4 regions of the Paenibacillus salivarius genome follow, and region 4 is predicted to be linked to each of the others. Evidence: riboswitches for the same ligand, from Rfam matches in the RefSeq annotation. Region 4 holds a riboswitch; each other region holds the start of a gene.
The links. A riboswitch is a leader RNA that binds a small molecule or an ion and turns the genes downstream of it on or off. The one in region 4 is predicted to bind cyclic di-AMP.

Region 1: it holds a riboswitch for cyclic di-AMP, as region 4 does, so the genes downstream of both, ACSFXJ_RS20890 (TrkH family potassium uptake protein) here and ACSFXJ_RS05000 (hypothetical protein) in region 4, are expected to answer to the same signal.
Region 2: it holds a riboswitch for cyclic di-AMP, as region 4 does, so the genes downstream of both, ACSFXJ_RS14375 (hypothetical protein) here and ACSFXJ_RS05000 (hypothetical protein) in region 4, are expected to answer to the same signal.
Region 3: it holds a riboswitch for cyclic di-AMP, as region 4 does, so the genes downstream of both, ACSFXJ_RS00140 (G5 domain-containing protein) here and ACSFXJ_RS05000 (hypothetical protein) in region 4, are expected to answer to the same signal.

What each region holds. Positions count from the first base shown of each region.
Region 1 covers NZ_CP195592.1:4,515,186-4,522,433, reverse strand. The annotation lists gene uvrC (excinuclease ABC subunit UvrC) at 1-393, shown strand, start outside; gene ACSFXJ_RS20895 (CPBP family intramembrane glutamic endopeptidase) at 362-2,083, opposite strand; cyclic di-AMP (ydaO/yuaA leader) riboswitch at 2,370-2,530, shown strand; gene ACSFXJ_RS20890 (TrkH family potassium uptake protein) at 2,605-3,939, shown strand; gene ACSFXJ_RS20885 (potassium channel family protein) at 3,952-4,614, shown strand; gene ACSFXJ_RS20880 (cation:proton antiporter) at 4,686-5,927, shown strand; gene ACSFXJ_RS20875 (transcriptional regulator) at 6,546-7,214, shown strand.
Region 2 covers NZ_CP195592.1:3,170,555-3,177,802, reverse strand. The annotation lists gene ACSFXJ_RS14380 (Ig-like domain-containing protein) at 177-2,465, opposite strand; cyclic di-AMP (ydaO/yuaA leader) riboswitch at 2,778-2,999, shown strand; cyclic di-AMP (ydaO/yuaA leader) riboswitch at 3,106-3,285, shown strand; gene ACSFXJ_RS14375 (hypothetical protein) at 3,382-3,801, shown strand; gene kdpF (K(+)-transporting ATPase subunit F) at 3,837-3,908, shown strand; gene kdpA (potassium-transporting ATPase subunit KdpA) at 3,937-5,616, shown strand; gene kdpB (potassium-transporting ATPase subunit KdpB) at 5,637-7,248, shown strand, end outside.
Region 3 covers NZ_CP195592.1:23,997-31,244, reverse strand. The annotation lists gene tnpA (IS200/IS605 family transposase) at 77-550, opposite strand; gene ACSFXJ_RS00140 (G5 domain-containing protein) at 785-1,921, opposite strand; cyclic di-AMP (ydaO/yuaA leader) riboswitch at 2,182-2,393, opposite strand; gene ACSFXJ_RS00135 (TatD family hydrolase) at 2,584-3,354, opposite strand; gene ACSFXJ_RS00130 (HD domain-containing protein) at 3,371-4,657, opposite strand; gene ACSFXJ_RS00125 (AbrB/MazE/SpoVT family DNA-binding domain-containing protein) at 4,955-5,209, shown strand; gene rsmI (16S rRNA (cytidine(1402)-2'-O)-methyltransferase) at 5,316-6,209, opposite strand; gene ACSFXJ_RS00115 (tRNA1(Val) (adenine(37)-N6)-methyltransferase) at 6,206-6,967, opposite strand; gene ACSFXJ_RS00110 (initiation-control protein YabA) at 7,030-7,248, opposite strand, start outside.
Region 4 covers NZ_CP195592.1:1,091,126-1,098,373, reverse strand. The annotation lists gene ACSFXJ_RS05010 (ATP-binding protein) at 282-1,850, shown strand; gene ACSFXJ_RS05005 (response regulator) at 1,837-2,538, shown strand; cyclic di-AMP (ydaO/yuaA leader) riboswitch at 2,746-2,904, shown strand; gene ACSFXJ_RS05000 (hypothetical protein) at 3,018-3,482, shown strand; gene ACSFXJ_RS04995 (Na-translocating system protein MpsC family protein) at 3,551-3,856, shown strand; gene ACSFXJ_RS04990 (aspartate kinase) at 3,938-5,191, shown strand; gene ACSFXJ_RS04985 (VirB4-like conjugal transfer ATPase, CD1110 family) at 5,393-7,248, opposite strand, start outside.

The DNA of each region.
Region 1 (7,248 bases), 2.2 Mb from region 4:
GACGTGCTTGAAAACGAGCTCGGCCTCTATATTCCGGTCGGCGGGCTCGTCAAGGACGCCAAGCACCGCACGGCGCAGCTGATGGTGGGCGATCCGCCGGAACCGGTGCGCCTGGCGCGGGACAGCCAAGAGTTCTACCTGCTTCAGCGCATCCAGGACGAGGTGCACCGGTTTGCGATTTCGTTCCACCGGGAACAGCGGGGCAAATCGATGGTGGCTTCGCGTCTGGACGCGATCCCGGGCATCGGCGAGAAACGCCGCAAGGCGCTGCTCAAGCATTTCGGATCGCTGAAAAAAATAAAAGAGGCCTCCGTCGAAGACTTCCGGCCTCTTTCCATCGGCGATAAGCTCGCCAAACAAATTATAGATGCCCTTCAGGATGAGGAGTCGTGAACAACGGCTCCTCTTTTTGCGTTCTTTGCAGCGGCGGCCGTTCCTTGCCCGGAGGATTAAACAGGTAAATGACATAGGCAACGATGGCAGGCAGCACGATATAGAACACCCCTGCGGCAATATTCACCGTTCCGCCCATAAACATCAAGCTTAGCGACATCAGAATGCTGTCAAAGATGACGTGGGAGAACATCGCGGCCATAAAGCCGTATCTTAGGAAAATGTAGCTGAACAATAGGCCGATGAACAATAGTTCGACCGGACGGGTGTAAAACGGATAGATCGGGTACAGCGTATGTCCGAGCGCCCAGATCAACGTCGTGATAACGCAGGCTACGAACGTACTCCGGAACATTTTTTTCAGCATCGGAATGCCGAACAGCCGGTATACGGCTTCTTCCCCGATCCCGGCCATCCAAGCCGCTAACGGGAATAACAGCGGATAAAGCATATTATACGGCGATTGGGAAGCATCCGTGGTCGACCAGCTCTGAATGGTGTTATCAAGCACGAGGTAAATGACCGACTGCACGCCCAACAGGATGAGCGCCCAAGCGTATCCGTCCGCCATCGAAGCCAGAACATGGCGTCCGTAGCCCGGCTCTTTGGCGCGTGCCCATAATGCGATCCCCTGCTTGCGCCACAGTCCGTCTCCGCCGACCAGAGAGAAATAGACCGATGCGGCCATAATTAATGTAATAATGCCTTGGACGATGAACGTGAAAATCAGCACGGGAAGGTCGATTCCTTCTTTTTCAAAGTAAGGCAGCATATTAAAGGCGAAGAACATCGAAATGACGAAATAGACGGAAGCAAGAAAGATCCCGCGTTTGAACGACGTGTGAACCTTTGTCAATGCACTGTAGACGATGGCAAGAATGCCGAGCACGAAGGTCAGCAACCCGTAGCCCAGATAAGTGAGCCAGCTGGCGATGGTCGTCTGTTTGTCTACATAGTCGGTATATTCTTGCGGAACCGTAAATGTGCTCTCGATCCCGGAAACCCGATCGCCGTAAAAGCTGACCAGAACCTCCGCCTGAGATTTTCCGATTTCATAATCGGTAATCGTCAGGTAAATCCCCTCCGGCGATTCGTCGACCATAAATTGAACATCGTCTTGAAAACCGAGTGCCTTTAAGTACGGTTGCGCCGCATCCATCTTTTCCTCCCAGCTCATCATGCTTTCCGCGGGCTCCAAGGCGCCGGTACCGTTTTTCGTATCTTCCAGAAGGTCGATAAGGCTGTTTCCGGTTGTCTGTTTTTCCTCGAAGCCGACGACGGCCCCGGATTTCATATGTACATCGACCGTCAGCGCCCCCAGCCCGTTCCCCGGCTGATCAAAACGGACTTGGAACACATCCGTAGGAAATTGTTTATCGAATTTTTTTAAATAATCCCCCATCAGATCCTCGCGGGTCAAATAACCGTAAAGATCGGACCGGGACTCGTAAGTGATCAACGGATCTTCAAGAGCGCCTGAAAATCCCAGCGTATTTTTGGCAAATTGACGGGCGTGCTCGGCGGCTTGATCGGTAGTTATCACCTGGGTCGATTGCTCAAGCTGCTGAGATTCCGAGTCGGAATTAGGGACGATCTGACAAAGGATAAATACCACTACGCTGATGGCGGCAAGTACCCATAATGTTCCGGTTTTCATCCTCCATGCTTGCGGTTTTGGTTCGGATTGCATGCAAAAACTCCTTTATTTGTTTTTTTGAATCAGTATGATTTCTGGACGCTTTTGTCAAAGTAAAGATAACACAGGGCGGGATACTTCGCTAGGGAACAGAGGTTTTCCGTGAAAAGTCGAAATAACTACGGCAAAAACAAGCATGGCTCTGATAACGGAATACCTTGCGGCAGGATTCAGCGCATTTAAGTTATTATGGGGTTTTTTCAACCTAATAAACCTTTGTGGCGGAGCGGAATAAAGCTTATAATCCATTTGACGAAAATGAAATGAAAACAATTGAAACTAAATAGGATGGCCGAATTTCCAAAGAAAACGGGGGAACCGATTTTTAGGGGTGAATTTCGTTTGTTTCACGGGTCAGGTGCCTGGTGAACAAACGAATAGGGCAGGCCGCGCAAGCCCGAATCCGTCAGCTAACCTCGTAGGCCTTTGCAGCAGGGACCAATCAAAAGCATTGGATTTCCAGTGCTTTTTTTCTTTGTTCTTTTTTGGCCCATTTTAGTGTGAGGTGAAACGTATTGTTATCGAAATGGCTCAAATTTTCGCCGCCACAAATCCTCGTACTGGGCTTTGCGGCAATCATTCTGGTGGGGTCGCTACTCCTGATGCTGCCGATTTCAAGCACGACCGGCGAGACGCTTCCGTTTATCGACGCCTTTTTTACGGCGACGTCGGCGACATGCGTTACGGGACTCGTTGTGGTCGATACGGGAACCTATTTTTCCGTCTTCGGCCAGATCGTCATCATGCTGCTTATCCAGGTTGGCGGTCTCGGCTTCATGACGATGGCCACCCTGTTCGCGCTTGTGTTCAAACGCAAAATTTCGCTGAAGGACCGGCTGATCCTGCAGGAGGCGATGAACCAGAGCTCGATGGAAGGGATCGTTCGGCTGATCAAAAAGGTGCTGATCTATTCCTTGGTGATCGAAAGCTGCGCCGCTTTGCTGTTCGCCATCCGCTGGGCGTTTGACATGCCGTTGGGGCGCGCCGTGTATTTCGGGATTTTTCACGGGGTCTCGATGTTCAATAATGCCGGCTTCGACTTGTTTGGCGAGTATCGCAGCCTCACCGGCTATGTCGATGATCCGATCGTAAACTTCGTGGCGATGTTCCTGATCGTATCGGGGGGGATCGGCTTTATCGTTCTGTCCGATTTGATCGAGTTCCGCAAACGCCGCAAGCTGTCGCTGCATTCCAAAGTGGTGCTTTCGATGACGTCGGCTTTGATTTTGATCGGCGCGGTCGTGGTTTTTGTATTTGAGTTTACGAATCCGAAATCCTTGGAGCCGCTGAATTGGAGCGGTAAAATATGGAGCTCGTTCTTTCAGTCGGTCACGCCGCGGACGGCAGGGGCCAACACGCTGGATATCGGCACTCTCCGACAAGCGACCCAGTTCTTCATGATCATCCTGATGTTTATCGGGGCATCGCCGAGCTCCACCGGGGGCGGGATCAAGACGACGACCTTTACGATTCTGATCGGGGCGGTAATCTCCATGATTCGGGGGCGGTCGGATCTCGTGCTTTTCCGGTACCGGCTCGTGCAGGAACGGATCTTCAAGGCGGTAACGATTACGATGCTTGCCTTGTTTCTCGTCATTGCGGTGGCAATGATATTGTCCACCACGGAGGATGCAAATTTCCTGAGCATATTATTTGAAACGACCTCCGCTTTCGGTACCGTGGGACTCACGATGGGTTTGACCGGAAAGCTGACGGTTATAGGCAAAATCATTATCAGCTTCACCATGTTTGCCGGACGGCTTGGCCCTCTGACGCTGGCCTATGCGCTTGGGCCGAAGAAGGGTAAAGAATTATATAAACATCCCGAAGGCAAAATGATTATAGGATAAGGGGAAAATGAGATGAAAACACAGCAGTTTGTAGTGATCGGGCTTGGGCGCTTCGGTTCCAGTCTGGCGCTTGAGCTGATGGACCTCGGATACGAGGTTCTGGGAATTGACCGCGACGAGGAAGTGGTCGATGAATGGGAAGACCGGCTGACGCATGCCGTCGTGGCCGATGCGACCGATGAAGAGGTTTTGAAATCGCTGGGCGTGCGAAATTTTGACTGCGGGATCGTCGCGATCGGGGACGATATCCAGATGAGCATCCTTAGCGCCATCCTGCTTAAGGATCTAGGCATCAAGACGGTCGTGGCCAAGGCGATCTCGGTCCTGCACGGGCGGGCCTTGGAGAAGCTTGGCGTTGACCGGGTGATTTTCCCGGAAAGGGATATGGGAATCCGCGTGGCCCATCAGCTCGTAACACCGAATCTGCTGGATTACATCGAACTTTCCAAGGAATACAGCATCGTGGAAATGAACGTGCCGGCTTGCCTGAACGGAAAAAATGTGGGCGAACTCAATCCCCGTACGCGTTTCGGCTGCAGCATCGTGGCGATTCACCGGGAGAACGGCGTCATTATTGCGCCAACGGCGATGGATCATTTGGAGCTTGGCGATATCATGGTCATTATCGGCGCCAAGAAAAATATCGAGGAATTCGAAGCTATCGTTAATGAGTAGTTCAGGCTATTATTATTTTTTTGAATATTGATCTATTGGGCAGTGCGATCCCGCAGTGGAGTGTGACGGACATGGAATCGGCCGCAACGGAAGCGATTCGGCATTTTCTTATTCTCGTTTTATTTGTGATCAGTATAGGTATGGTCTCGGGGAAGTTGGCCTCCTGGCTGAAGCTGCCTGACGTCGCCGTGTTTATCGCGGTGGGGATGCTGCTCGGCCCGGGGCTGAAGCTGATTCATGAATCGAGCGGGTCTTTGATCAATCAGCTTATTTTGACTGTGGGATCCGCATTGATCTTGTTTGACGGCGGGAGAAATTTGAAGCTCGGCGGACTGAAAAAAGTATGGATCACGCTCTCCCTGCTCAGCGTTCCCGGCGTCATCATATCGGTGCTGGCGGTTGGCATCGGCGTTCACTATCTGTTCGGCGTCGACTGGGTGTTTGCATTCCTGGCGGCAGCAGTCATTGCCTCGACCGACCCGGCGTCGATCATACCGGTGTTCAAGCAGGTAAAAATCAAGGAACGCGTCCGGGAAACGGTCGAAAGCGAATCGGCGTTCAACGATGCGACGGGCTCTATTCTTACCTTTGCTTTGTTGGCGGCGGTTGCCGGCGGCGGGGAGCTGAATTTCGCCGTCATGACCTGGGATTTCCTGAAAACCGCGGTCGGCGGGATTTTGATCGGCCTGCTCATCTCGGGCGTTCTCACCTATTTGGCAGGGCATGCGCGGCACGGCATTTTCCGGGAGTATACTACGATCGTTATGCTCGTCTGCGCATTGTCCAGCTATTTGATCGCCGATCTGGCGCATGTCAGCGGATTTATGGCGACTTTTGTGGCCGGGGTGATCTGGGGCAATGCGGAAGCGTTCAACCTTTCTATGGAAGAAAAGCAACTCGAAGTCGGATCGTTTGCGGAAAATACGACGGTCATCATGCGGATGCTGATCTTCGTCCTGCTGGGCAGCCAGGTGAATTTCGGCACGCTCGGGCACTACCTCTGGCAAAGTTTGGGCGCCGTACTCCTGCTGATGTTCGTCGCGCGTCCGCTGACCGTGCTGTTATGCGCTTTGCCGGACCGCAAAGTCAAGTGGAGCTGGCGCGAGCTGCTTTTTATGTGCTGGGTCCGCGAAACCGGCGTCATTCCGGCCGCGCTATCCGGCATGATCGTCGGGATGGGCATCGCCCATGCGGAGATCATCTCCGCGATCACGTTTATGGCGATCGTGCTGACGATCGTCATCCAGGCGAGCACCACCGCATGGGTGGCGCGGAAGCTCGGCCTGGAAGTGGAGAGCGTGGAGGGCGGTTGAGGATTGGAGGCGGGGATGGCTTTTCCGCGGAGTGTGGCAGGTGCCATGGTCCGCTTCTATGCCCGCTTCAGTGGTGTTGAGAGATGTGCCATGGCCCGCTCCCGCGGTGTTGAGAGATGTGCCATGGCCCGCTCCCGCGGTGTTGAGAGATGTGCCATGGCCCGCTCCCGCGGTGTTGCGAGATGTGCCGTGGTCCGCTCCCGAGGTGTTGAGAGATGTGCCATGGCCCGCTCCTGCAGTATTGAGATATATACCGCCGCTTACGGAACTGTGAGACCTTATTCGCCGAAAAAAGGGCGTTTTTGAATGCTAACGGAACTCAGCGACGCTATTGACTATGAATAGCGGAAAATTGACGTCTGTATAGGCGAATAGAGGCAGTGAGTTCCGTTAGGATGCGTATATTGCCCCTTTTTTTCAAAATAAGGTCTCTCAGTTCCGTTATATTCAAAATCGGGATCAGGGGACCGGACGATATTCCGGCTAAACTCCGAATTCTCGCTTGATCCGGGGCAAATCACAATGCTATACTCAAGCAAACGGTCATGAAGCACATGCCGCTTTGATACTTAAATGTATCGAAGCGGCTTTTTTATTTTTAGAGAAGGAGTGGGTTTCATGTTTAATAAAGAATATGAGATGTGGATCCAAAAGCAAATTGAACAGGAAAAAAACCATCGAAGAAGGGAACTGTTACAAAAGGGACTCAGCCATGGAACTGTGGAGTTTTTGCGTTCGATCTGGTATCCCGTTGTTCGTAACTTCGATCATTTGTATCCGGAATGGGAGGTGCGCGATTTCAATAACGGATTCCGCTATCTCGATCTGGCCTTTTTGCCGGGGGATGCCAGGGGAGATATCGAAATTCAGGATTATCGGTCGCATGCCAGAGATTTGGACACTAAACGCTTCAAGGACTTGTGCCGCAGACAAAGTTTGTTGTCGCTCGACGATTGGATCTACTTGCCGGTTGCGTATTTATCGATTCAGGAAGAACCGGAGTTCTGCAAGCAGTTGGTTTTATCGTTCATAGGGAAATGTCTTTCGTTCGACGTGAATGCCCGGTTGAATTTTATGGAGGCGGAAGCGGTAAGATATGCGCGGAGACTTTTGAGGCCATTTACGCCAACCGAGCTCGCGGGCCATCTTCGGGTAACCGATCGTTATGCTCGAAACGTGCTGCATGGTTTGGTGGAGAAGCAACATTTAGTGGTGGCAGGCGGAAACTTGCGGTTTCGTACATATCAGTTGAATGTTGGACATAGCATACGGAACTTGGGTGGATAGGAAGGGGCGAGACAGGACAGAGGCAGAAAAAGAG
Region 2 (7,248 bases), 2.1 Mb from region 4:
ATTTGATATGTTAAATAATCCCTTTTTGAATTTTATATGAAAGCCTTTTTCCGTAGGGCGAGAAAAAATCCAACGGATTTGGTGCGTTCTTAAAAACGTACCGTTAGGACGAAAATAATAATCCCCCGGACGACGATACGAATTGTCGTCCGGGGGATTTTGTCGGCGAATTTCTATCACTCCGGCCAGGATACGGTTACGGAATGAGGCCGGTCAAGCGCGGAAGCCCAGTAATAGCCGGGAGCCGTTATCCGCTGCGGCAAAAATCCTACCAGTCCGGCGGATTTGGGCAACGCTTCGGAGGTTGCCGAAGTCATGCCCTGGGCATCGGCCACAAGATCCACATATCTGCCGCCGTTGTAGGTGAAACGGCCATGAACTTGTGCTGCAACGGGTGCTCCTGTCTCCAGGTCGATGACTTGCAGGGTGACTTTTCCGCGTGTGCCGTCAAATACGATAGTCATATCGCCAATGATCATGGGGCGGAGGCTCGTGCTCTCTGTTGTAGCCGAGACTTCGCTCGATACGGGGCCGATATTGCCGCTGATATCGACCGCGGCTACCCGGTAGTAATAGGTCGTGTCCGGCAACAGTCCGGTGTCCCGGTAGGACAGATTACGGGAGGTTCCGCCAATCGTGGATTCGTCCGGCGTGAATCCGGGTTCCGTGCTTCTGTAAATGACATATTCCTCGATGTCGGAATTGTCGGTAGCCCGCCCGTAGTTGAGCTGGATCGAGTTGTAATCCCACACTGCAGCCTCCGGCTCGCGATTCAGTCCGGAAGGAGGCGAGGTATCCGTAGGGGTTACGTTCCATTTGAAACCTCCGGGCCCCCAGGCTGAAGGCAGCCAGCGGATGGAATCGTAATGATGCATGGCCATTCCGCCGAATGCCGGGTTCCCGTTAAAGGCGGCGTACACCTTATCAAGTTCGCTTTCCATATAAAGTCTGCCTTCTTCACGGAAGGTGATCGTTTCAGGGTCCCCGCTGCTGGCAATATCCAGCGTTTCGACGCCGACAATGACCGAGCCCGGTTTGCCGATCGCGTTGGCATAATCGAGTTCGCCTTGTGCTTGAGGGATAATGCCAGGCCCACCCTCGGCGGTATCCCTATAATCCATGATCGAAATATAGTCGCTAATGTCTTGGACATGTTCCGAAAGCCATTTTGTTTGTCCGTTCCACGTAATGTCCTGTGCTGCATCGCTGCTGTCAAACCAGCGCGGAATAGCAGGGCCGAAGGGAAGATCGATGCCGGCGGTATCTCTGCGGTCGATCATTTTTTGCAGGATATCGAGATATTGAAGCTGGACGGATGGTTTTTCCGCTCTAAATTCCGGTAAAATATACGGCTCAATGTCCACGTTCACGCCGTCAAATTGTTCCGCTTCCGAAGAGGAAAGGTTGAAGTTGATTACTTTTTCGATTTCCCGGATCGCGTAGCCGTGGTAGGGCTCTAATGCACCGTAGTAGGGAGGAACCGTGCCTCCGGCAATGCATGCATGAACCTGATATCCATTGGCATGCGCCCAGCGGATGAAATCGCGGACCTTTCCGGGCTCGTCTTCAAGAATGTCCACGCCCTCGTAAGGGAAGACGCCGATATAGAAGGTCGTGATCGGATCGGAGCCGAACGTTTCGGTATCGTCGGCCATCTGTTGGAGCGCCGTTCTCGAACCGGGATTCAGGAACAAGTTGTAAGCTGCTTTTTCCCAGATCCACATGGCCCGGTCTTGATGCTCCAGTGTGATCGGCTCGGGTGCCCAATTCCCGGTATGTGCGTATACCGTCGTACTCCGCCCGATATTGCCGAACGTATCGATGGCGCGCGCTTCGATGCTCGATGTACGGCTGTCCAGGCGCTTGGCATCCCACTTGAACTGATAATGATTGCCCGTACGTTTGGCAGAGAGCCACGGTCCGCCGTTAATTCTCACTTCCACCTGATCGATCGCATTTTTGGAATCCACCTGAATTTTTACCGGAACCGATCCGTGAACCGTGGTACCGTCGTCCGGGTTCGTTATTTTCACGACAGGGAGGCTGGCTTCAGGGTTATCCACATAAACGGAAGTGGTTGCGGTAGTGATCCCGTAACGAGTCACACTTTGCAGTCCCCTGACGATGATTGAAACGTCTCCATCATATTTGGAAGTGTTCAGATCCGCGTACCAGTTGCCCTTTTCAAATCCGTCCGACTGCTCCACCACGGCCGGAATCTGCTCCGTGCCGTTGACAATCAGCTTGATGTCATAGATGTCGGAATATTGGCCCGTGACCCGCAGCCATCCCGGTGACACATACTCGCCGCTTTTCGGAGAATCCATCGTTAACTGGGATTCGGCGCGGACGGACGGAACCTGGATAAGGACAAACAACAGGAAGCCTAGAAACAATGCAGCAGAAAGCCATTTGAGTGTCGGGCGAACAAACCGATTCATCAAACTTTGATCAAAATTCGGCATAAATACCCCTCGCTTTCTGACGGATCGTACAGCGGCCCGCCTCCATATAATTGTAAACGTTTACATTTATTATTGTATCCGCAAGTTTTTTCTAAGGGCAATATCCTTTTATTGTCCTTTAATCGGATAAGCCGGGTCGAAATCTAGAAAATAAGAGTATAGTCGAGTTATCGCGAAAATGAGAGAGATTGTGATGAATGAAAACGCTGCTGATTCGTATATTCGTCAAATCCCCTTCTTTTTTTGCCGCCAGCATGACTTTACTCTGTTCGGAACTGGAGTTATGATTCAATCCATGAAATAAATAACAACCATTTCTGATCGCTGAATTTCCCGGTAGCGGGAAAGCGGGGGAACCGACGGCCATCCATTTAAAAGTGGCCGTATAGTTCGAATTTCAATTCCATGTGAGAGTGGGAGAGACCTTCGGACAGGGGTGAATCGCGTACGGAATCCATGGCTTCCGTACGGGTAGGGCGACTCTCACCGCCCGAATCCGACAGCTAACTTCGTAAGCGTGGATGGAGAGAGGATGGGTGAACTGCGAGCCGCACCAAAATTGGCCACAGGGGACCTCGGTATGCCTCCGTGGTCTTTTTATGGCCTAATATGAAAAAATGATTGAATTTCATGAAAAACAATGTCTCATTCGCTGAATTCTGCTTACGCAGAAACGGGGGAACCATCAACCTCCGTTTACCGGTTTTCGGACCGTTAAATCGGAGATTTCTTGGGGTGAATCGCCGGAATGTTTCCGGCGTAGGGCGACTCTCGCGTCCGAATCCGACAGCTAACCTCGTAAGCGTTATGGAGAGAGGCACCCGCCATAAGCTGATTTGGCCCGAACGCCATTTTTAAGCCGCGGAAAGGTACCCTCCTTTCCTGCGGCCTTTTTCGTTTGAAGGAGGAAATCAAGTTGGAAGAAGATTGCATCCTCGTCGCCGCGCCGAACAAATCGGCCCGTAATTTTACGCTGTTGCTTCTGGCAAAGGGACGGAAGGTTGTTTTAATCGTCAATAACAGGACCGAAGAGCTAAAGGCAGGGAAGCTGGGAGCCCAAAAAGTGATCCGTGTAAAGACGGATGATGAGAATACATGGCAGGCACCCGGGTATCCGATCGGGCGGGCGTTTATTTTTGAAACGAGTCTGGCCCTGACATGCAGGTATTTGAAGCTTTGCCGCATGTGGGCGGCCGGCCCGATTATCGTCATCACGCCCCAACAGGATCCGAGAATGATTTATAAGGGGCTGGGGGCCGACTTCATCATTCATTCCGCAAGCGGCGAGGTCGGATTTTTGGCAAATGGGCTTCCGGAAGCCGAACTTGAAAAATAGCAAACTGGAACCGAGGGAGGCAATAAACCGTGATTATGATCGGATTGATGGTTGTACTGGTATTTCTATATTTGATCTATGCTCTGATTCATCCCGAGAAGTTTTAACAAAGCCATCATATTGAGGGGGATCCCAATGGATTTTGTGCAAATGTTTGTCGTGATCGGCGTCATCTTACTGTTGGTGAAGCCGGTAGGCACTTATTTATATCATGTATTTTCGGGAGAACCGAACCGGACAGACAAGATTTTCGGCGGAACGGAGCGGCTGATATATAGGCTGATCGGTTTCAAAAACCTTGAAGGCATGAGCTGGAAAAAGTATGCGTTCAGTATGATTGCGGTGAACGTCGTACTGGCGGGAATCGGCTATTTGATATTGCGGCTTCAGAGTATTCTTCCCTTCAATCCGAACGGGATCGGAGCGATGGAGCCAACGCTTTCGTTCAACACGGTCATCAGCTTTATGACCAATACGAACTTGCAGCACTACAGCGGAGAGTCGGGATTGTCGTATTTTTCGCAAATGGCCGTCATTACGATGATGATGTTTACCTCGGCGGCGACCGGCTTGTCCGTGGCGATTGCCTTTATACGCGGGCTGACCCGGCGGGGGAGAACGGTCGGAAACTTCTTCGAAGATTTTACGAAAGCCCATATCCGGGTGTTTTTGCCTGCGGCGTTGCTGGTTACGCTGATCCTGGTGGCGTTGCAGGTTCCCCAGACATTGGAGCCGACACTTGCGATTCAAACGCTGGAAGGCAACGTGCAGCGCATCTCCGTGGGACCGGTTGCCTCGCTCGAGTCCATCAAGCATTTGGGAACGAACGGCGGAGGATTTTTCGGCGCCAACTCGGCGCATCCGTTCGAAAATCCGAACGGTCTTACGAATGCGATCGAAATATGGTCGATGTGGATTATGGGTGCGGCTTTGCCATACACTTTCGGTCTGTTCGCCAAAAACAAAAAGCAAGGCTGGGTGATATTCTCGGCCATGATGATTCTGTTCCTTGTCTTTCTTTCCACCGCATATTTCTCCGAAAAGGAGGGGAATCCGGCGATCAACGCGCTTGGTATCGACGCCTCGCAGGGCAGCATGGAAGGGAAAGAGGTAAGGTTCGGTATCGCGGGCTCCGCGCTGTTTACAACCGTGACCACGGCCGCTACGACAGGGACGGTCAACAATATGCATGATACGCTGACGCCGCTAGGCGGCCTTGTTCCGCTTGCGCAGATGATGCTGAACGTCGTGTTTGGCGGCAAAGGCGTGGGACTGATGAATATGTTGATGTACGCCGTTTTGGGCGTGTTCATATGCGGACTGATGGTCGGGCGGACGCCGGAATTTCTGGGCCGCAAGATTGAAGCGAAGGAAATAAAGCTCGTCGCGGTCGCGATCTTGGTACATCCGTTCATTATTTTGCTGCCGACGGCAATCAGCTTTATGACGAACCTGGGGCACGGCGCCATAACCAATCCCGGGTTTCACGGCTTGACCCAGGTGCTGTACGAATTTACTTCCTCCGCCGCGAATAACGGATCGGGATTCGAAGGATTGGCGGATAACACGCCGTTCTGGAATATCATGACCGGCCTGGTTATGCTGTTCGGACGCTATGTATCCATCATCGCCCTCTTGGGGGTTGCGGGTTCGCTCATGTCCAAAGAGCCCGTACCGGAAACGATCGGGACGCTGCGGACAGACAACCGTTTATTCGCCGGCATTCTGATCGGCACGGTGATGTTAATCGGCGCGCTTACGTTTTTGCCAGTCTTGGCCATGGGCCCAATCGCCGAGTTTTTAACTTTAGGATAAGCGAAAAGAGGGGTTGAATAATGACAAACAACCGAAAAACGATGCTGACCGGTCCGATTGTCCGTCATGCGGCACTGGATAGCCTGATTAAATTAAACCCTTTAACGATGATGAAAAATCCGGTTATGTTCGTCGTCGAATTGGGCATGATCCTTGTGCTTCTGCTGTTGTTGTTCCCGAATCTGTTCGGATCGGGCAACGGGTTCGGTTTCAATTTATCGGTTTTCCTGATTCTTCTTTTTACGGTGCTGTTCGCCAACTTTGCCGAAGCTCTTGCGGAGGGAAGGGGAAAGGCTCAGGCCGATTCGCTGAAAAAGTCGAAGCAAGAGGTAACGGCGAATAAGCTTGTCGGAGGATGCGTTCGTAATGTATCCTCCGCGGAGCTGCGAAAAGGAGACATCGTCGTCGTGGAGCAAGGCGAGATGATCCCCGGTGACGGAGAAGTTATCGAAGGGCTCGCCTCTGTGGACGAGTCCGCGATCACCGGGGAATCGGCCCCGGTCATCAAGGAAGCAGGCGGCGATTTCAGTTCGGTGACGGGAGGAACGTTGGTGGTGAGCGATCGGATCGTTGTCCGGATCATGAGCGATCCCGGCGAATCGTTCATTGACCGCATGATCTCGCTCGTCGAAGGGGCAAAGCGTCAGAAGACGCCGAACGAAATCGCGCTGAGCACGCTGCTTACCGTGCTGACGCTGATTTTCCTCATCGTCGTTGTCACCCTGAAGCCGATTGCCGATAAAATGGGCATTCCGCTTGAAATTCCGGTGTTGATCTCGCTGCTCGTCTGCCTGATCCCGACGACGATCGGCGGGCTGCTGTCCGCGATCGGGATCGCCGGAATGGACCGGGTCACCCGTTACAACGTAATCGCCATGTCCGGGAAAGCCGTCGAAGCGGCGGGCGACATCAATACGATGATTCTGGATAAAACGGGGACGATAACTTACGGCAACCGTATGGCATCCGAGTTGATCCCTGTCGGCGGCGTACATGTGCAGGAGCTTGCGGCCTGGGGAGCGATCGCCTCTCTCCATGACGAGACGCCGGAAGGAAGATCCGTCATGGAGTATGTTCGGGCGCGCGAAATGTCATGCGACGCAAGACTCGGTGAAGGCGGGGAACCCGTTCCGTTCCGGGCGGAAACCCGAATGAGCGGGATCGACTTAAAGGACGGACGCAAAGTTCGCAAAGGGGCTATTGACGCGATCCGGGGATGGGTGGTCTCGCAAGGGGGAGCCGTCCCTCCCGATTTGGAGGAGAAGGGAAACCGCGTGGCTTCGGAAGGCGGGACACCGCTTGCGGTGGCCGTTGACCACCGGGTTTTCGGGATCATTTATTTGAAGGATACGGTGAAACCGGGTATGAAGGAACGCTTTGAACAACTGCGCAAGATGGGCATCAAGACCATCATGTGTACGGGCGACAATCCCTTAACGGCGCAGACAATCGCTCGGGAAGCCGGCGTCGACGATTTCATCGCGGAGAGCAAACCGGAAGACAAAATTGCCGTCATCCGCCGTGAACAGGCACAGGGTAAATTGGTTGCCATGACCGGGGACGGAACGAACGACGCGCCGGCGCTGGCTCAAGCGGACGTCGGGCTGGCGATGAACAGCGGGACCGTGTCTG
Region 3 (7,248 bases), 1.1 Mb from region 4:
CTAAAGACGCTAGCCTGACAATAAAATTGTTCAGGCTCAGTGTTATTTGTCACTTTCACTTACCAGTTAAACTGGTTTACTTCTTCTTGCTGCTGTTCCTGCTGAAGGGATCTTCATACTCTTTCACGCTCAGTTTATCAATTGCTTGATCATGTGCTTCTTGCTCACGTATATATTTTGCGACGGTGGCCTCATTTAAGCCAACAGTACTGACGTAATATCCTTCCGCCCAAAATTTCCGATTCCCATACTTATACTTTAAGCTCGCGTGTTTCTCGAATATCATCAACGAGCTTTTTCCCTTCAGATATCCCATAAATGATGATACTGAGATTTTTGGGGGAATTGCTACTAACATATGTACATGATCCGGCATCATGTGGCCCTCTATTATCTCCACTCCCTTGTATTTACACAAACGCTTGAAAATCTCGATCAAGTCTTTTCTCACTTGATTATAAATTTCTTTCCGTCTATACTTCGGGGTGAACACAATGTGGTATTTGCACATCCACTTCGTGTGAGCTAGACTATAGCTCTTGTTTGCCATCTAAGACCATTCCTTTCATTATTGAGCCTGAACATCTCAATTTTATTGGAATGGTCTTGTTGGTCAAACCCTTGATCCCTCCACCCGCATAGCGGGTGGTTTTTTGTTTCGCACGCTTCGCGAGCTCAACTGGCTAAAGCCGCAACAAAAAGAAGAGGAATTCTCCTCTTCTTATCCGTGTCTTATTCATCATCCTAATATTATATCATTCCCTGCCCAAAGTAAACGCGGCGGTTAGTTGAGCTCCGGTTTGGTCGGTCCGATGACATATACGGTCCGCCCTTTCTTACGGCCGAAGTTCTCCGCCGATTTCAGGGAATCGTAATAAACGTCTATTTTATTGCCTTTGATGGCACCGCCGGTGTCCTCCGCTTTACGGAAGCCGATGCCCTCAATATAGACCCACCATCCCAAAGGAACGACGCTTTTGTCGACAGCGATCGTCCGGCCTTCCGTCACGCGGGTGCCGGAGGCGGTACGCGTGCCGATTCCGTCTTCCTCCGAGGAGTATGCGGTTAAGGTCACGTTTTTAAGTACTTTTTTATATTTAAACGAGACGCCGCCTTTCGTCGTCAGTCCGCTGATATTCACCGAATCTCCAGTACGGGAAATGCTTGCGGCTGCAACGGCTGTCGGTTTCTTCGTGCCTACGGCGACCACTTTCGGCGAGGCCTCCTTCTCGACCTCTTTGCCAAGCCAACGCTTGGACACGAAGACTCCGTCTTCATAAACTTTTTCGATATTATGCACGACAACACCCTCGCTGCCTTCGGAAACCACTTTGGTTTTACCTTTTAGCAACGACTCGTCAGAAGTCTTTACCACGGAAAATGGCACATTTTCTTTGGACTGTACCGTTTGTTTGGTCACTCGTACGATCTTGATGTCCAGATTTTCACTCACTTTGCTGTCCAGCGCAGGAGTAACTTTGTCGTCCTGGTTCAACGTAATCCCGAGTTCCTCGATGGTCTTCCGAATGCTGTCTTCTGTCGTGTAATGGATGGTTGTCTTACCGTCTACGCTGACTTGAACCGGAACCGCACGCTCAATGACGATCCGGTCACCGTCTTCAAGATTACTGTCGAGCGGACGCGACACTTCGTCCCCCCGGTTCAGTACGATGGACTGTTCGTCCAATACTTCATTGACCAGCGATTGGCGGGTTTCGATCGTTTGGCTCTCCCCGTCGACCACCAGATGAACTTTCTTGCTGCTTTGCCCGTAAACCCAAATCAGGATGATGAGAACTACCGCGATGGCTAACAAGCCTACAACCGCTGCTTGACGTAAATGTTCTTGTTTCCACCGCATTGCGTAAGACATGCTGGATGAGCGTGATTCATGGGTCTCCAATTTGCGGAAAATGCCCATTTCTTCCGTCCTCCTTCATAGTCCCGCCGTCTAGAACGATTTAGCTTGAATTTGACGTGACTACATTTCATTTTTACGAAATACGTTCTTCGTGACCCGTACTTCGCATCCTGCCCCAGTCTTCTCGGCATTGTCACCTCCTGTATACAACAGTATGATGACCCTACTACGTTTATTCAAAACAAAAGAAGCCTAAAGAAAGAGTAAGAGGCTCTCTTTCGTGGCTTCCGGATCGTCCTGATGTAATAGGATGCACGAGTTTGCCCTCTCATTGTACGCTTACGAGGTTAGCTGTCGGGTTAGGACGCGAGAGACCCGCCCTTTCTCAGTTCATTCGCTCATGGCGCAATGACCTCGAATTCACCCCAATGACCCAAGAAGAAATCAACCACAAACCGATTGGCCATTATGCCTGCCGGCTGCATTTGGTTCCCCCGTTCTCCGTTTGCCGGAGATTCAGCGAGACTGGTTCATGGAACCATGTAATCCTCCAAAATGATTACTGAAAAGATTCTATCCTGTTTCGATGCAGGTTGTAAAGGATCAATCAAGAACGTTTATTTTAATAAATGGTTAAAAAAATGTAATAAACTCGGTTCAGTTGGTTAAAATGCATTAATCTTTCTCGTTTGCTCCTTTTTTCATCGGTTTTCCTCCCGATTTCACCGAATTCCAAATCGTTCCAGCGCATTCCTGGTTGTAATTTCTGCCAGTTCCTCCACGGAAATCCCTTTTAATTCAGCCGCGGCTTCGGCAACCAACCGGACATGTCCGGTCTCGTTTCTCTTTCCACGAAATGGATGAGGTGTTAAATATGGGGCGTCCGTTTCGATCAGCAAACGGTCAAGCGGAGTCTTCGCCAAGACCTCTTTCGGTTGTTTTGCATTTTTAAACGTAATCGGTCCGCCAAACGACAAATGAAATCCCAAATCCAGACACATTTTGGCAATTTCCCAACTCCCCGAGTAAGAGTGCATAACCCCGCCGATTTCATCGGCCTTCTCTTCACGGAGAATGCGTACTACGTCTTCATGCGCATCGCGGTTATGGATGCAAATCGGCATTTTGAGCTCCCGCGCCAGACGGATTTGTTTGCGGAACACTTCATGTTGCACGTCTTTCGGGGACGTATCCCAATAATAATCAAGTCCGATTTCGCCAATCGCGACAACTTTCTCATGCTTGGCAAGTTCGGCAATCCAGTCCAAATCCTCTTCTTTCATTGTAATGGCGTCCTGCGGATGCCAGCCGACAGCGGCATATATAAAATCATAAGATTCCGCGAGCTTCATCGTAGTCGGGATAGTCTCACGGTTAAAACCGATATTGATCATCCGCGTTACCCCTTGATCCAGCGCACGCTGAAGCGCTTCCTCCCGATCGCCGTCAAATTGCGCCGCATCCATATGCGTATGTGTATCGAATAACTCCATTATGCATCCTCCCTAGCTATGACAAATCGAATAGTTTAGCGATTTCCTTCGGTAAACGGTCTTTGAAAGCCGCCAATTTATTATCCGGAAAGTACAAATGAAATCTTCCCCGGTGCAGCCCGCTGATCGAGCGCACGATGTCGGAAACTTCGGAAATTTCCCGAAGCCGTTCCTGCCGGTCGAGCAGCAGAATCTGCTTGTCCCGGGATTCGCCGTCCGGACGAAACACATCATAAGGCAGATCGGTCGGAAAATCAATTTCCAGATCGTAATCCGGATGGAGCCCCGCCGCCTTAAAAGCATGGCGAATCTCGTCAATCGTTTCCAGGTCGATTGCATCCGTTTCTACATATTTATACAGTTTTCTGTCTAAAAACCGGCCGCACAGATCGCTCAGTAATTCATCCGGTTCTTTACGCCATTGCATAAATGCGGTCTGCACCAACGCCTCGTCGAGCAGCTGATAATCCCTGACCGTCAAGTTGCCCCGAAATAGGCCCGGTAGCGGGTCCGGCAGGAAGGCGAATGAATGGCCTTCGGCGTAAAGCTCCTTGGCCCGCCGGAAAATTTGCCGCAAAATAATTTCCGAGCTGCGGGTTACCGGGTGAAAATAGATCTGCCAGTACATCTGATACCTGGACATCAGGTAGTCTTCCACCGCATGCATGCCTGATTCCTTTACGACAATTCTTCCCTGGAACGGACGCAGCATTCTCAAAATTCGGTCCATGTCGATCGTCCCGTAATTGACCCCGGTGAAATAGGCGTCACGCAGCAAATAATCCATCCGATCGGCGTCGAGCGGACTGGAAACAAGGTTTACGACAATCGGGTGCTCGTAATCCTTGCGGATGACGGCGGCCACCTTTTCGGGAAAGTCGGGGCTTACCTGGCGAAGGACCGTACCGACCTCCGTGTCACCCAGCAATATTTTGCAGGTCCAGTCTTCATGATGCATTTGAAATGCCTGCTCGATCGAATGCGAAAACGGACCGTGCCCCAGATCGTGAAGCAAAGCCGCGCAAAGAGCGACCATTCTTTCTTCTTTTGGCCAATCGGGGTAATTTGCCCGTTCAAATTGCGAAATAATTCGCCGGGTAATCTCATAAACTCCCAGCGAGTGGGAAAATCGGCTGTGCTCCGCCCCGTGAAAAGTCAAATAAGAGGTTCCCAATTGGCGGATTCTCCGGAGACGCTGAAATTCCGGCGTATTAATGAGAGACCAAATCAGTTCGTCTTGAACATGAACGTAGTTATGCACCGGATCTTTGAATACTTTTTCTTCTGAAAGCGGCATTCTCATTTTTCAAAAGCTCCTTTCTTGTATATTTGTGACTGAACCGGTTGGTTTGTGTCGAATGGTGTCGAACATTGTAATATCATGGTTTTCCAATATGTCGAACGCTGAAAAAGAGGTGATTATAGCATCATTTGCCGTTATGGCAAGCCCTATCAATATTTAAAATTAGAAATTTAAAAGAACTCTACCATAAATAGGTTGACTGTTATGGCAATGGTTGGTATCATAATTATCATAAAAGATAGAAGTTTGTCGAATAATGACACTTTTAATTTATAGCGAGAGGAGCTATTATCAGTTATGATGAAATCAACAGGTATTGTAAGAAAGGTAGACGAATTGGGTCGGGTCGTCATTCCGATCGAATTGCGCCGTACGCTCGGTATTGGAGAAAAGGATGCCCTTGAAATCTATGTCGACGGTGAACGGATCATGCTGAAGAAATATGAGCCTGCTTGCATCTTCTGCGGCAACGCCGAGAATGTCACATACTTCAAAGGCAAAATTATTTGCCAGGAATGTCTCACTGAGCTTCCTACCCCTGTGACAAATTAAGATTTATAGTATATAATAGATTTATTGAAAACTGTTAATTCTAACCTTTTTCATATCTCCTTGGTGCCTTCCAGGCTTGAACCCGGCCTGTGAAGGCCCCTTTTTTTTACTCCTCTAGTAATTTCTTGTAAATATCCCTTTTGGATACCCCCCGGTCGGCGGCGGCTTTCTTCATAGCTTCCTTACGGGAAATCCCCTCTTGCTCCTCATAGTGACTCACATGATCTTCTATGGATAGCTGCTGCCACCAGGCATCCTTCTTTTCCTTCACCTCGTCCGGGTTAGCCCCGGAAACCACAATCACATACTCTCCGAGCGGCGGATGCTCCTCAAGCCATTGCAGGCACTCGCTTACTAAACCTCTCGCCATTTCCTCATAACGTTTAGTCAATTCGCGGGCCAATACGACGGAACGATCCCCAAGCGCACCGAGCAGCGCCTCCAAGGTTTTAACCAGCCTATGGGGAGATTCGTACAATAACAGGGTGTGTTCTTCGTCTTGCAGCGAATGGAGCAAGCTGTCCCGCTCCTTGTTGTCACGCGGTAAAAATCCGACGAATTGAAAACGCTCCGTAGGCAGTCCGGAGACAATGAGCGCGGACAAGGCCGCATTCGCGCCAGGGATTGGAATCACCGATATTCCCGCCTCGAGCGCCAGCTTCACCAGATCGCTCCCAGGATCGGAAATGGCCGGGAGACCGGCATCGCTAACCAAGGCCAAATTTTTTCCTTCTATTATAAGGCGAATTAATTCGGGGCCGCTTGCCGCCTTGTTATGTTCATGATAGCTGAGAAGTTTCCCTGGCGTTATTTCAAAATGGCTCAGCAATTTACGGGTTTGTCTCGTGTCCTCCGCCGCGATGATATCGGCTTCCCGCAGCGTTCTTATCGCCCGGTACGTCATATCCTCGAGGTTGCCGATAGGTGTTGCGACGAGATACAGTTTGCCGTGTGATCCTTCCTTGCGTTCTTCAAAGCTTTTTTGAATAATTAGGCTCATGATCTTACCTCATTCGGTCCGTAGTAGATATTCATGATTTCGGGGCAGTATTGTCCTTGCTCATCGTATACAATCAGCGGAGGCAGCACCCGTACATCCGGTTTGCCGTCACGAAGCGCTTCAACCAGTACCATATTCGCCTCGGCTCCCATACGGGGATGTACGAAGCGAATCGCCTTCGGTTCCAAACGATACGCTCGGAATACCGTCAGGATCTCCCCCAACCGCTGCGGTTTATGTACGAGAAACACCTTTCCGCCGGGACGAACCAGCCTCATGGAAGCCGCGGCCACATCCTCCAGGGTACAATGGATTTCATGACGGGCGATTGCCTGATGGGCATTGATTTTCAAGTCTCCTCCCGTCAGCGGCATATAGGGCGGATTCACCGTAATAGCATCGTAAGCGCCATGCCCCGTTTCTTTAACCAATTCGCGCAGATCGCCTTCCCGGATGGTGATCCTTTCCTGCAGACCGTTCATCTCCACACTTCTCCGGGCCATATCCGCCAAACGGGGTTGAATCTCTATGCCCTCGATCATACCCGACGTCCGTGTCGACAGTAGCAGCGGAATAACCCCATTTCCCGTACATAAATCAAGAATCTTACCATACTTGGGGACCTGGGCAAACCGGGCCAGCAGAACGGCATCCATCGAGAAGCTGAATACCTCGTCGCTCTGTATGATGCCGAGTTCATGCGTCAGCAAATCATCAATTCTTTCTTGCTCGTAAATCTCTACTTGATTTTTCACCATCATCTTCCAATCCTGATCATTTTAAAAAAAACCGTAGGCAAGTTCCCTACGGTAAAGGTTCGTTATTTATTCAAAAAAGACAAACAGAACAGACAGTCGCCCTCGGTCCGCAAATGCCCGTAATAGACATTGCAAATGTGGAAACCTTCATGATACAGGCGCGCCAGATTATCATACCCTTCCCCCACGAGATCCATGCTTTCTGGGTCCCCTTGAACGGGAGCAGGAAGAACCGGGGATTTCTGCGGCAAGTTGCCCTCTCCGTTCTCCCCCTTCAAAAT
Region 4 (7,248 bases):
GCAACTGTAAATGAAAAACAATTCAATTCATGGACGTATGTTACTCCGAGACAAAAAAACTGTAAAGTGAAGCATATTGTATATCCGCTTAAAAAGAGTGCTTTATGTTTGGGAATTCATGACCCTGGCAGAAGATCTTCATTTTTCTCGTATTTACTCATTATTTTGAGGTTTTTCAATCATTTTTACGAAATTTTTACGCCCAGTACCGGTTTATTTTACTCTTTTTTTACAGTAACCTAGAGAGGAGAGACACAAAAAAGAGCAGGATGTGTTTTGCTATGCATAAATGGAATGCGGTATGGATTTCGTTGCGATCGTACGTAAGCACGACTTTGCTGATCGCTCTCATGACCATGGTATTAAAACCGTTTGGTCTTGCTTTTGACTTGGTCAATATTGCTCTTATCTATTTACTCCCGGTTCTTTTCAATGCCGTCTTCGGGGGACTGCGTCCTGCTTTCTACGCGGCGATCCTGGGTGTCTTAGCCTTTGATTTCTTCTTCGTGCCTCCTGTACTGAGCTTTACCGTATCAGACTTGCGCTATCTGGTTTCATTTGGCGTCTATTTGGCGGTGGCAGCATTAACGGCCAGCCTAGCGGCCAAGCTGAAGCAGCAGGTCCTCTTTTCCAAGCAAAGGGAAGCTCACACAGCTGCGTTGTACGCGCTTAGCAAGCAGATGAGCGCGATCGCGGACATCCATTCCATGCTGGACAATTTTTCCCGACAAGTTTCGCAGACCCTTGACACAGAAATCGCGATCTATTTGGCGGATGACCAGAATACCCTGAAACTTGCCCATGAGTCTGCCGATCTTCCTGACTGCAGGCAAGAGAATACGGAAATGTCTATCGCAAAGCGAGTGTTTGAGCACGTCGAGACGGCCGGAATGGAAATTTCGCGTTTGAACGAATCTCCGGGTTATTTTATTCCGCTTCGGACCGAAGACCGCACATATGGTATCATCGCGCTCTATCCGAATGAAGCGCGAACCGGGATCACAACCGAGCAAAAGCGGCTCTTCGAGGCTCTCGGAGGCTTGGCGGCCAGCGCAATCGCTCGCCTCAGGCTGGCGGAGGAAGCCCGAATTGCTCATCTAACAGCAGAGTCGGAACGCCTTCGTACTGCAATTTTGGATTCGGTCTCCCATGAACTACGCACCCCTTTGGCAACCATCATCGGCTCGGCAACCGGTCTGATCGAGGGCGGGCATATTTTCTCTGCAGAGGATCGAATGGAGCTTCTTGTCACGATTCGTGACGACGCCCTTCGTATGAATCGCCTAGTGACGAATCTGCTCAGCATGGTGCAGCTGGAGAGCGGGATGCTGCGCCTCAGGAAAAACTGGTGCGATGTGGAGGACTTGATCGGCGTCACGTTATCTCAGGTCAAAGACTTTCAACAACATCGCAAGCTGCGCACCGAGTTGCCGGATGACGGGCCCATTATGGTCCTGGGTGACGAAGTATTGCTAGAGCAAATGTTGGTCAATGTCGTGAGCAATGCGATCAAATACAGTCCGGATTATAGTGAAATCGTCCTGTCAGTGAAAACCGGGGAAGCAGGCGTTGTCATCTCGGTCTCCGATACGGGGATTGGACTGAACGAGGACGAATACGATCGGATATTCGAAAAGTTTTACCGTTCAACCGCTGCGAAGCAAATAACCGGTACGGGATTGGGACTTGCCATATGCAAAGGAATCGTCGAGCTTCATGAAGGAACGATATCGGCGCAGCCGAAGGAACCGCGAGGGACCATTGTAACGATAACCCTTCCCTTAAACAAGCAAGACGACTTGCTTGCAGCAGCTGAAGAAAGGGGAACCACGAATCATGACCATGAATGAACATGGGGCTCGCATTTTGATCATCGATGATGAACCCCAAATTCGAAAGCTTCTGAAGGTAACCCTGCAAGCCCATCAATATGCCATCTACGAAGCCTCGACAGGAGAGGAGGGCCTCCAACAGGCATCCTTGATGTTGCCGGACTTGATCATACTTGATCTCGGGTTGCCGGGCATATCCGGCATGGAAGTGCTCGGCCGCATCCGGGAATGGTCAAATTCGCCGATCATTGTGCTGACGGCAAAAGACAGGGAGGAAGATAAAATCGTCGCGCTCGACAGCGGCGCCGATGATTATGTAACCAAGCCGTTCGGGATGGGAGAGCTCGTCGCTCGAATGCGTGTTGCGCTGCGGCACGTAGCCAAATCGTCGAATGAGCCCATCCTCCAGATCGGCGAGCTGACCATCGACCTGGCACAGCGAAGCGTGGAGTTGAAGGGAGAACGGATCAAGTTGACCCCAACAGAATACGATCTGTTGAAAATTCTCGCCTCCAACGCCGGGAAAGTAGTCACGCAGCGTCAGCTGCTCCAACAAGTATGGGGCAGCCACCACAATGAGACCGACAGCCATTATTTGCGGGTGTACATCGGACATCTACGCAAAAAACTCGAGGAAGACTCGACTCGGCCCAAGTTCATTCTGACGGAGCCGGGGATCGGCTATCGCTTCCTGTCCAGGGAGTAACAGAGTCGCTTACCTCGGCTACGTCCATCCTCCGTTCAAAAACGTAAGAACGGGACCTTCGTGTAGAAATATTGCCGTCTCCGTAAGTTTTTGTCCGATGCATCCGTTTTCGCGCACGAGAAAAGGCTAAAAATCAAAAATAGGCGTTGGATTCGGCTTTTACATTGTCTTGCAAAAAGCGTATGATCTCTATAAACAACTTCAAATTCATTTGAATCGCTGAATTCCCTAAGGGGAAACGGGGGAACCAACAGAAGCCATTAAATGGTTTCACGGGGTGAATTCCTTGTCTGCTTGGCACTTGGAAAGGGTACTCTCAAGCCCTAACCCGACAGCTAACCTCGTAAGCGCATTGAGAGAGAACCGTATCCGAGCTGCGTTTGTCTGATGGACTGACAACAGACTGCCCGAGAGCTTCGTTTCTCTGCTCTTCGGGCTTTTTGTCGTACCCAAAAAAACATTTAGGGAGAGTGGCAAGCATGTTACACGTGCAAGAAGCGGATCCACTGCCGGGTCTTGAATCGCCCGGTTTTCGGTATGAGGAGAGAATCCGTTCCATCGAAGTATTTCGCTTCGATCAAGAGTTGACCCGGCGTTTATTTTTCGAAAACGAAAAAGGTAGCGTGTGCGGATATCTGAAACTATCCGGCAACGGGTTTAGCGGTTGGGGAGAATACCGATTGCCTAATACGAAAAAACCGTTCGACCTCGTCGGATGGGCATCCGTATATATGAATCTGAAAGGTCTTAACATTGCCCAAGCCTTTCAATTGCTACAGGGTAAAGAAGAGAATTGGGGAAGGATTCGAAAAGAGTTGGCCGAATCGGCGTTGATGGACTTGTCATCCACTCTCGAGACCCCTTTTCTTTTGCCACATCACGGTGATTTTCCGATAAAACAACAATATATCATGGAACATGCCGAATCTTACGTCTCATTCTGATCTCGTAACGGAAAGGAGAAATGCATGATGCAGGAGCTTGTAAATCAACTGAAAGAGGCCTACTTGCAATGATCGGTGAACATCCGCAGGAGGTGGAAGTAAGAGTCATTAAAAACCATATCGTGATCATTGCCAAAGGAACTCCAACAATTGAGCATTCCATCTCTGTCCATACCATACGCGGCAGAAGCATTCATCAGACGATAGTCGAAATGGATCGCGACCGATTGCAAGCGCTGTTGAAACCTAAAGTGGCTGCAATTGTCGGTTGCCGCGTCACTTCCATTCAATCCGACATTTGCATCGGCACCGGGGAAAAAATGGAGCTGATTCATCTGGATTGCGATATCGAGCACAAGTATATGCATGATTAGGTTTGAAGAGACGTTTTATTCCAAGGCCTGTCCGTCAGTTAAGTGGAACAGTATTCGAATTCATAATCGGGAGAGATAATGTTGTCATTATTGGTGATGAAATATGGCGGCAGTTCCGTAGGCGACGCCAAACGGATAAAGCGCGTTGCGCGTCGGATAGCGGACCGAAGGCAGGAAGGCCATCAGTGCGTCGTGGTGGTCTCCGCAATGGGAGATACGACGGACGATTTGATCGAGTTGTCCAAAGAAATCGCGGAGGCAACCCCTTCAGCGCGTGAAATGGACATGCTGCTCAGTACAGGAGAACAAGTTTCGGTTGCCCTGTTGTCGATGGCGCTGCACGCCCTGGGCGAACAAGCGGTCTCTTTAACCGGCTGGCAAGCCGGCATTCGTACAGAAGCCAACCACGGGAAGGCACGGATTATCGACATTCAGGCAGATCGAATAATGAATGCGCTAAATCAGGGGCGCATTGTCATTATAGCCGGTTTCCAAGGAGTGACAGAGAATGGCGAGATTACGACGCTTGGACGCGGGGGCTCCGACACGACGGCTGTCGCGCTTGCAGCAGCGATCCGGGCAGATTTGTGCGAAATATACACGGATGTGGACGGTGTTTATTCAACCGATCCGCGCATCGTCAAGCAGGCCAGAAAACTGAAGGAAATCTCTTACGACGAAATGTTGGAAATGGCTCATCTCGGAGCGGCGGTTCTTCACCCCCGTGCGGTGGAATGTGCCAAACAAAATAAAGTGAAGTTGGTCGTTCGATCCAGCTTTACGAACCATGAAGGTACGCAAGTAAAGGAGGAAACGGATATGGAACAAGGAATCGTGGTTCGTGGCATCGCGTTCGACAAGCCTATTGCGCATGTAAGCTTATTGGATATGCCTACAAACCCAAGCCGACTCGCTGCGGTTTTTAATTCGCTTGCGAATGACGACATTGATGTCGATCTTATCGTTCAAGGCGGAATAAGGAATGGCAAGGCTGACCTGTCCTTTACCGTTAGCCTCGCCGATCTGGAGAAGGCAAAAAGTGTGCTTTATCACATCCAGGCAGATGTTGGTTTCAAAAACTTGGAAACCCACTCCGATTTGGTGAAAGTATCTATCGTCGGGGCGGGAAATGTCAGTTCCCCTGGTCTGGCAGCGACGATGTTTCATACCATTGCCGAAACCGGCGTTAGCATTTACACGGTCAGCACGTCTGAAATTAAAATTTCGTGCGTAATCGAAGGGAGAAGGCTCCATGAAGTTATTCGATCCCTGCATACCGTGTTTGGACTCGACGAGCACGAATATGTCTTTGTAACGGACGTAAGTAATGAATGAATGTTACTCAACGGAAAAACACGCTGTATCTTAGTTCAATTAACACTAGAAATTAGCGGTACATTCGAAAACCTAAACCACTTAGAAAGAGTAGCACCATTGGCAGTGAGTTTTACAAGAGTGTTTAAACCGGAAAATGAAAAACAATTTAAAAAAGTAAGCGATTGTTCTCGGTTAAGACCAATCGCTTACTGTTGTTTGTTAATGATCCCCAGGCTTCGTCGTCATCAGGCGATACAGTTTCGTGTTCCGCGGGAACTTGTCGGTAAACGGCACAAGGGAACTGCCTACCTTCATCAATCCATTCCCGGCGTCAACATTGGTAATATAGGAGAGTTGCAGGTCCGAAATATTGAGAAGCCCGGCAAGCTCCATCCGATCGGTGCTGGCCTGATTCAGCATGACGATAAATTCGCTGTTCGCCAGCATAGTCCGGGCCGTATGGCTTTGCAGCAAATCATCCACGTTTTGCGTAATTCCCGTACAAAAAGCGCCATACTTTCGGACGCGCTTCCAAAGCGTGAACAGAAAGTTGGCGCTGTATTCATGCTGAAACAAAAGATAGATTTCGTCAATAATGATAAACGTATTTTTGCCTTTAACCCGATTTTGTGTAATCCGATTCAGGATGCTGTCCAAAACAACAAGCATGCCAATCGGGAGGAGCTGTTTGCCCAAGTCGAGAATGTCGTAGCAGATGAGCCGGTTATGGACATTGACATTGGTCGGCTTGGCGAACGTATTCAAACTGCCAGAAGTAAAAAGTTCAATCGCAAGCGCGATGTCCTGCGCTTCCGGCTCCGATTGCTTGAGCAGCTCCGCGCGAAAGTCCTGAAGCGTCGGCGGCTGCCCCTTATAGTTGCTCTGCAAATACTTCCTGTACACGCTGGCGGTGCAGCGGTCAATGAGCGACTTTTCCTTCGCTCCCAGTTGATATTCGCCAATCAACTGCTCGCATAACGAGAGGACGAATTCCGATTTGAGAATGATCGGATTGGCTCCATCGCCATATTGACGATTCATATCCATCGCATTGATATGGTTGGGCGAAGTGGCGGATATATGAATCGTCTCGCCGCCCAATGCGTTCACCAGTGCGGAGTATTCCCGTTCCGGGTCGATCAAAATAATATCGTCGTCGCTGGCCAGCATCTGGTTGACGATTTCCCGTTTCGCGGTAAAGCTTTTGCCGGAACCGGATACGCCGAGGATAAAGCTGTTTCCGTTCAACAGTTGCTTGCGGTTGGCAATAATCATGTTTTTGCTGATCACATTTTGTCCGTAGTAAATGCCGCCCGGATGCACGATTTCCTGCGCCCGAAACGGAATAAAGACAGCCGTGCTTTCCGTCGTTAACGTCCGCAAAGCGTGAACCTTCCGCAAGCCGTAGGGGAGCACCGTATTCAGACCGTCCATTTGCTGGTAGGTAAGCGTGGAAAACTGGCACAAATGCTTGCGGGCGGTTGTGAGCAGCGCCTCCGTATCGCTGTCGAGCTGCTCCTTGCTGTCCGCGATATGGACCATCGTCAGCAGGCCGAACATCATCCGCTGGTCGCGGGTGGTCAAGTCGTTCAGAAATTCTTTGCTCTCCTTGCGTTGCTGCTCCATATCGTAAGGGACCACGGCAGAAAAATTGTTGTTCCGGTTTTGTCGCCGCTGCCAGTTGGTAATGTTTGTCTCCACGCCGAGCAAACGGCTCTCCACCTCACGAACGGCCTCGTCGGTCGGAATCGGGATGATATCCAGCGACAGCAGCAAATTCCGGTTCAGGTCGCAAAGCTCGGACACCATGCTGTCCTTAATATAGCTGGCGTATTCCCGCAGAAAGATGACGCGGCCAAAAAAGTTGCCCATCCGAAAATGATCTTTTTCAAACTCGAACGTATCCGGGCAAATGTAATCCTTGAAATCATGCCCCTTGCGCATTGTTTCGGACAGATGGAAACGAAAATCCGCTTCCTCGCCAATCCGAAAGAAATCATGGAAAATGCGCAGACGGTCGGTTGCATCCAGTTCGATACATTTGGAACCGAGACGGGAAAAATGCGACATCAATT